DNA from 2 places in the Paenibacillus urinalis genome. Region 1 is predicted to be linked to the other one. Evidence: predicted binding sites of a transcription regulator. Region 1 holds the regulator's gene; the other holds the start of a gene.
The links. The regulator Rex, encoded in region 1, represses fermentation and respiration genes when NADH is low (regulators of the CRP and FNR family bind a similar motif). The targets are predictions, from matches to a motif close to TTGTGAAATATTTCACAA.

Region 2: nirB (nitrite reductase large subunit NirB) is a predicted target of Rex. The motif match lies at 1,850-1,867, and genes of this name have one in related genera.

Annotation. Positions count from the first base shown of each region.
Region 1 is NZ_CP118108.1:3,635,619-3,639,548, reverse strand. Features, by position in the region: gene dinG (ATP-dependent DNA helicase DinG) at 1-1,677, shown strand, start outside; gene PUW25_RS16700 (redox-sensing transcriptional repressor Rex) at 1,722-2,381, shown strand; gene PUW25_RS16695 (amidohydrolase) at 2,368-3,669, shown strand; gene PUW25_RS16690 (cell wall elongation regulator TseB-like domain-containing protein) at 3,701-3,930, shown strand, end outside.
Region 2 is NZ_CP118108.1:3,220,735-3,224,664, forward strand. Features, by position in the region: gene PUW25_RS14955 (sensor histidine kinase) at 1-1,654, opposite strand, end outside; gene nirB (nitrite reductase large subunit NirB) at 1,933-3,930, shown strand, end outside.

The sequences.
Region 1 (3,930 bases):
AGTCATCGCGGCGGCGATTTTTGGGAGACTGTACAAAGCGATTCGGATTCCTGCCTGGGACGAAGCTGCCCTTGGTTTAAGAAATGCTTCTATCATCGTGCAAGACATGAGGCGGGCATTGCTGATGTAGTCATCACCAATCATTCCAAGCTGTTTACGGACGTTAAGGCTAGTCACCAATTGCTTCCTGCTTATGAGCATCTCGTCATAGATGAGGCGCATCAATTCGAGGAGGTCGCCGGTAAGCATCTTGGAATGCATATGAAATATTTCACGGTGGTTCATGCGCTTACCCGATTATTTAAAGATAGTCGGAACGGTCAATTCCCAGCTCTGCGTCAAAAAATAGCGCAGTCCAGTCATGAGCAAATGGTGGAGTGGACCTCTGCCATTGATCAGCTGTTCCCATCCGCTCTGGAAGCGAAGGAAGCCTGGGACCAGCTCAGTGAGATGCTGTTCAGCTTACTGCCAGAACGAAGTGATGCTGCCCCTGGAGAAGCAGGACAGTTTACACTAAGACTGAAGCCGCAGAACAAACCAAAGAAATGGGATAAGCTCGCTGCGGTTGAGAATCAGTTCTATGTGACCGTATCCGAATTGGTTCGGAAGGCAGATAAGGTCCTTAGTGAAGTAAGGGAAGATCTCGATGACTATACGGCCGACAGCCTTATCACTGACGTAACAGGGCTTGTTAAGGATCTAGCTGGCTTCAAAGACCAATTAAGACATTTCATGCGCCTTGATGATGCAGGGACCGTATATTGGCTGGAAGCCAGCGGACAATTCAAGAGCAAGTCGCTTCAGCTGTATGCCGTTCCTGTAGATGTAAGTCCTCAGCTGAAGGAAATGTTCTTTGATAAGAAGCGAAGCGTTATTTTAACCTCTGCTACTTTATCGGTAGATAAATCGTTCCAGTTTATGATAGATCAGCTCGGATTGACCGAAGCACAGGAGCAGCAGAGGTTGCTCACATCACAGCTTCCATCTCCTTTTAATTACCGGGAACAAGCCCTTCTTGTAGTTCCGCGTGATTTTCCAAGTGTGAAGGGCAGTGTGGGTGATGATCACTTTGTCAGTATGCTCGTCAAGTCTCTGTCAGAGGCCGCGCAGGCGACTAAGGGCAGAATGCTTGTCCTGTTTACCTCTTACAAGATGCTGAGACAGGTACATGAGCCGCTGAAGGAAGCTTTGGCTTCAAGTGATATTTCTGTGTTTGGACAAGGGGTGGACAGTGGAAGCAGGACGAAGCTGACGAGAAGATTCCAGGAGGCCAAAGCTTCTGTACTGCTTGGAACGAGCAGCTTCTGGGAAGGTGTCGATATTCCAGGAGAAGCTTTATCCTGTTTGGCTATTGTACGTTTGCCCTTCCAGCCGCCTAACCATCCAGTTGTCGAAGCCAAGAGCGAGCTGCTGCAGGCGGAGAAGAAGAATCCGTTTATGAAGCTCTCCGTACCGCAGGCGGTTATACGGTTTAAGCAAGGTTTTGGAAGACTGGTGCGGACCGCTAAGGACCGAGGCATCGTTATCGTGTATGATACAAGAGTGATTGAATCGTATTATGGCAAGTACTTTTTATATTCCCTGCCAGGTCCTAAAATGGAGCATATGACAACGGACAAGATGGTTCCGCGTATAAGCGAGTGGTTAGAGGAACATATAACGAATGAAGAGAAGTAATATTAAGCACGGACACTGCTTGCAGGTGTGAGGGGGAATTATAATTGAAGTCGGACAAAATTTCAGAGGCTGTTGTAAGAAGACTGCCTGTATATCTGCGTTATTTACAAGAGCTGTACAAAAGAGAAGTGACCACAGTATCGTCACAGGAGCTTGGTCTCAGACTGGATTTGAATCCAGCGCAAATTCGTAAGGACCTCGCTTATTTCGGGGATTTTGGACGCAAGGGTATCGGCTATGATGTGGCATATCTCATCGATAAGATCAGACAAATATTGAAGCTGGATCAACAGATCAATGTGGCACTTGTCGGTGCCGGTAATCTGGGTCATGCCTTGTCGAACTATAATCGATATGTAAAAGACAATATGAAGATTGTCGCTGTATTTGATTCCCAGCCCTCGAAGATTGGCTCCAAGATTAATACACTGACGGTTCTGCCTATGGAAGAGCTGGTGAAGACAGTGAAAGATCTGAGCATTAGAATCGGCATTATAACGGTTCCGGATTCGGAAGCTCAGCGTGTGGCGGACTATCTGGTGGAGGCGGGAGTCGAAGCGATCCTTAATTTTGCCCCGATTATTATCAAGGCGCCTGCTCATATCCGGATTCATACAGCGGACTTCACTACAGATCTGCTTAGTCTGGCTTATTATCTAGAGAACGAAGCAGGGAAAGAGGAGGAAGAGGATGTCAAGTCATAAGTGGCTCATCAAGAACGGCAAATTTGCGGTAAGCGATCCTGAATGGCGAATCGTCAGCGGTTATATGCTGATTGAGGATGACCGCATTTCATATATAGGCGAAGATCTGCCCGAAGGAACAGAGGGCATTCCAGTTCATGACGGCAAGCATCAGCTGTTTATTCCTGGCCTTATTAATACGCATGGTCATGCCGCAATGTCCCTACTACGCGGCTATGGCGATGATCTTGCCCTTCAGGTCTGGCTTCAAGAAAAAATGTGGCCAATGGAGGAAAAGTTCACAGCTGAGGATGTCTACTGGGGAACCTCGCTATCTGTGCTGGAAATGCTGAGAGGCGGCACTACCGCCTTTCTTGATATGTATGACCAGATGAATCAGGTGGCAAAAGTAGCAGAGGAGTCGGGCATTCGCGCAAGTCTGATGCGGGGAGCGATTGGCTTCGGCTCAGATGAGCTGCGTGCTTTCAAGCTGAAGGAAGCAATGACCTTTGCCCGGGAATGGCATAATCAGGCTGACGGACGCATCACGACGATGCTGTCACCACATTCGCCATATACTTGCGGACCAGAGTTTATTGAGAAGTTTGTAGAAGCGGCACATGAGCTGGACTTGCCGCTGCATACACATATGTCTGAAACGGCCGCTGAAGTAGAACAGAATGTAAAAGAGTATGGACTGCGTCCAGTAGCGCATCTGGAGAAGCTCGGCTTCTTCTCTAGACCTTCTCTCGTGGCTCATGCCGTGCATTTGACGGATGAAGAAATAGAGGTGCTTGCCAAATACAATGTGGCAGTGGCTCATAATCCTGGAAGCAATCTGAAGCTGGCGAGCGGTGTTGCGCGAGTACCTGAGCTGTTAAAAGCAGGGGTTGTTGTGTCCCTTGCCACAGACGGTGCAGCAAGCAACAATAATTTGGATATGTTTGAGGAAATGCGTCTAGCTGCATTGATTCACAAAGGAGTCAGCGGTGATCCAACCGCCGTACCTGCTACTGAAGCACTTCGTATGGGAACAGAATATGGAGCGAAATCCATCTACGTCAAGGACACAGGAGTGCTGGCGCCAGGCAAAAAAGCGGATTTCATTGCAATAGACCTGGATCAAGCTCATTTCCTGCCTTACACCGATTTGATATCACATGTCATCTATTCTGCGAGCAGCAAGGATGTTCAACATGTCTGGGTGGATGGTAAGCAATTAGTTAAGAACGGTGAGATGCTCACGTTGGATGAAGAACGGATTAAACGCGAAGCACAAGCTGCTTTCGAAGGACTGACGTCCCGCTGATTGATGCTGGGGGCAAGAAGGGAGTTCAGCCTTGAGAAAAAAAAGAAAGTGGATCCTCATAAGTATTGTGGCTTTTATACTCGTGCTCTTAGGCATTTATATATTTTATGAATATGTAATGAAGGATACATGGGTAGAAGAAGAAGCTGCAATCGCTATTGCGAAAGAAAAAGAAGACCTGGTTACAGTAACGAAGACGCAAAAATCGGTCTGGTCTGAGGATGCCATTTATTGGACAATTGAAGGTGTAAATGCGGATAA
Region 2 (3,930 bases), 410 kb from region 1:
TCTTAAGCCGGTGCTTGACATTCCATATCCCAATGCTTCGTCCTGTTGCTTCTTCGGGATGCAATTCCCCCTGCTGAAGCCTAACTAATACGTCCTCGGCGAAGCCCGTGCCGTTATCCTGAATTCGTATTCTTAGCTGCTGTTCATTAGGGACAAAATCGAGCGTAATGTCCAAACGCAGTATACTTCTCCCTTTGCGGAAGCCATGCACAATGGAATTCTCTACGAAAGGCTGTATGGTGAGCGGTGGAATCAGCATTTCTTCGATATCCGGGTCTACGGTCAGCTCATATTGCAGACGTTCAGGAAAACGCAGCTTTTGAATTTCGAGATAATTTTTAATATGCAGAAGTTCATCCTTGATCGTAATCAGACTTCGATCCGCCTGCATACTGAAGCGAAAATACCCGGCAAGATGCTCCGCCATCTTCTGAACGAGCTCATTCTTGTGAAGTGCGGCAAGACTATGAATAATGTGAAGTGAATTAAGATAAAAATGCGGATTGATCTGCATTTGGAGCTGCTTGAGCTCGGCCTCCTGTACACGAAGCTGCTCCTCATACATGCCTATCTTCAGCTGCTGAACTTCTGCAGTCATTTGATTAAACGTATCTGTAACAAAAGTAAACTCAGGAGATGAGGATGGGCCAAGCTTTACACTCAGATCGCCCCTGCTGACCTTTCTCATTCCGGTTATCAGTGTATTCATCGGTTTAAACAAAACCTGTCTCAAGAAGAACAATACAGAGACAAGTAATAGAGCAGCCACGACTGGGATAAACCGGATAATCTGCTGAAATACAGGCAAGTTCCGTACAATACTCGCCTCGGGCAGCATAACGACATAATGAATGGCTCCGTCATGTGCGGGAACATCAATTAGCAAATATCGTCCTTCGCGTTCAGAATCACCTACGATGTCGTAGAGCGAATCCTCTTCTGAATTCTCTAATTGAAATGCGGACGCAAGCTTCACTACATGGTCAGGTACCACTGTGCCGGAGAGCGCCTCCCCTTCTCCTGACAAAATAACCGCCCCTCCGCCTTCGCCCCAATCCGCACGGTGTACACGCTCATTCAAGCTGTTGATCGGCACCCAGGCCCCAGCGATGAATTGCTCGTTAATCCGCACCGTTTTTACGAGATGATAGGTTCCCTTAGTCTGAACAATTTCCCATTTATGTGTCGGGACTTCTGCGCTCATCGAAGCAGCTGCAGGCATCATGGTTGAGAGCGCGTTGATCTTCTCGTCATACCCCCGCTGCGTAGCTAGCAGCGTATCCTTGTGAACGGTATCATACAGAAATAAGCCGTCCAAGAGATCATAGAATCCGAGATCTGTTCTGAATTTATTTACGATCCGCTGCTTGGCAATCGTGTAGTCACCACTGCCATAGGGCAGAAAAAACAACGAAATGATATCTGGGTCCTGTTCCCCCAGGCTATATAAGTAGCGATTCGTTTCCTTAAGGATCCGCTCGTTCTCCTCGACATTTTTGAGGACATAATTGCGATTGGTCAGGGATACCTGGTCGCGAACCACACTCATCGCATACACATTGTTAAAGTATAGAAACAGCACGAGCGGAGCCATAATTAAACAAAAGCCGGTGATGAATTTAAAACGCAAGGATGATCTTGTACGGAGTTTCATCTGCTGCACTCTCCACTTCCTACCATGCTTGAAAACGTTATCAAAAATGACATCTTCTGTAATTCGCTGGAACAATGACGAATCCTTTTTTCTTTTCCGTCTTAATTTGAGGATTTTTATTGCATGGCTTCATTTGTCAATCATCCTGAACACATGGTCATAAAGGTTACATAACAAGTAATAGAATTACAATTTATGTGAAATCAATCACAATATAATCTTTCCTCTTTTATTATGATAAAGACATAAATAACGGATTACGCTAGGGGGCAAGCATGATGGATACAGCGAAGGAAAAATTGGTCATCATCGGCAATGGCATGGCTGGGATCAGCACGGTTGAACAGATCCTCAAGCTGACGACACGATTTGATATTACGGTCTTTGGCAGTGAGCCTTATCCGAACTATAATCGGATTATGTTGTCTTACGTTCTGGAAGGCAGTAAAACGGTGGAAGATATTATTCTGAACGATCTGAATTGGTACAGCAATCAAGGTATTCGTCTCTTTACAAGAACCAAAGTGGAACGTATCGACGCGAATACACGTGAAGTGATTGCAGCAAATGGTATCAAGGTGCCCTATGACAAGGTTATTATTGCTACAGGCTCAAGCTCCTTTATCCTTCCGGTTCCAGGCAGCGACAAACAAGGTGTTGTTGGTTTCCGGGACATTGCTGACTGTAATGAAATGCTAGAAGCGTCTAAACAATATAGCAAAGCGGCTGTAATTGGCGGCGGATTGCTCGGTCTTGAAGCTGCAAAAGGCTTAGTCCAGCTCGGAATGGACGTAACTGTAGTTCACTTAATGGACACCCTCATGGAGCGTCAGCTGGATCGAGATGCTTCACAGATGCTCTTAGCAGAGCTTGAGCGGCAAGGAATTAAGTTCAAGCTGGGGGCACAAACCAAAGAGCTGTTCGGCGACAGCAGAGTCCAAGGATTGCGATTTGCTGACGATACGGAGCTGGAAGCCGATTTTGTCGTTATGGCGGTTGGCATCAAGCCAAATATCGGTGTTGCACAGGATAGCGGAATAGATGTAAACCGTGGTATCGTGGTGGATGATTATATGCGCACTTCTATGGATCATGTCTATGCGGTCGGAGAGTGTGCAGAGCATCGCGGCACTTGTTATGGTCTTGTCGCTCCCCTGTTTGAGCAAGGTATGGTGCTTGCCAAGCACATTAGTGGAGCGGATACAGCTCCTTATGAAGGCTCTGTCGTATCCACTAAGCTAAAAATATCCGGAGTCGATGTGTTCTCAACCGGAGAATTTATCGAAGGACAAGAACACACGGTCATCTCCCAGAAGGACGATTGGAAACGTACGTATAAGAAAATATTGCTTAAAGACAATGTTATGGTCGGAGCCGTCTTGTTCGGCGATATCGACAGCTCTGCCGAGCTGCAGAAGCTGATCAAGCAGCACGCTGTCATGACAGATGAACTGTACAGCTCCCTCATGGGAACCGGCTGCGGCGGTCATAAGAAAGTAAGCACTGTGGAGACCATGTCTGATGATGAAATCGTGTGCGGATGTAACGGGGTTACCAAAGGTACCATTGTCAATGCCATCACCGTCGAAGGCAAGACCACTCTCGATGAAATTAAGGCATGCACCGGTGCAACACGCTCCTGCGGAGGATGCAAGCCTGTCGTAGAACAGATTCTACAATATGTGCTTGGAGACGGCTTTGCGGCAAATGCCAAACAAGGAATTTGTGGCTGCACCGATCTCAGCCGAGATGAGATTGTCGCGGAGATCCGCGATAAAGGTCTTAGCACCACCAAAGAAGTAATGAATGTGCTTGGCTGGCAGCAGCCGGAAGGCTGCTCCAAATGCCGCCCTGCCATTAATTATTATCTAGGCATGGTTCATCCGGAAACGCACAAGGATGAGAAAGAATCGCGTTTTGTTAACGAGCGCTTGAACGCCAACATTCAAAAAGACGGCACATACACGGTTGTACCTCGGATGTATGGCGGTATGACGACACCTGAGGATCTCAAGAAGATCGCCGATGTTTCTGTGAAATACAATGTGAAGCTTGTCAAAGTAACGGGGGGCCAGCGCCTGGATTTGGTCGGTGTCAAGAAGGAAGACCTGCCTAAAGTATGGGAAGAGCTTGATATGCCATCAGGTTATGCATATGCCAAATCATTAAGAACCGTTAAGACCTGTGTCGGTTCCCAGTTCTGCCGATTCGGAACACAGGATTCCATGAGTATGGGCTCCCTTCTAGAGCATAAGTTTGAACGGCTCGATTTTCCT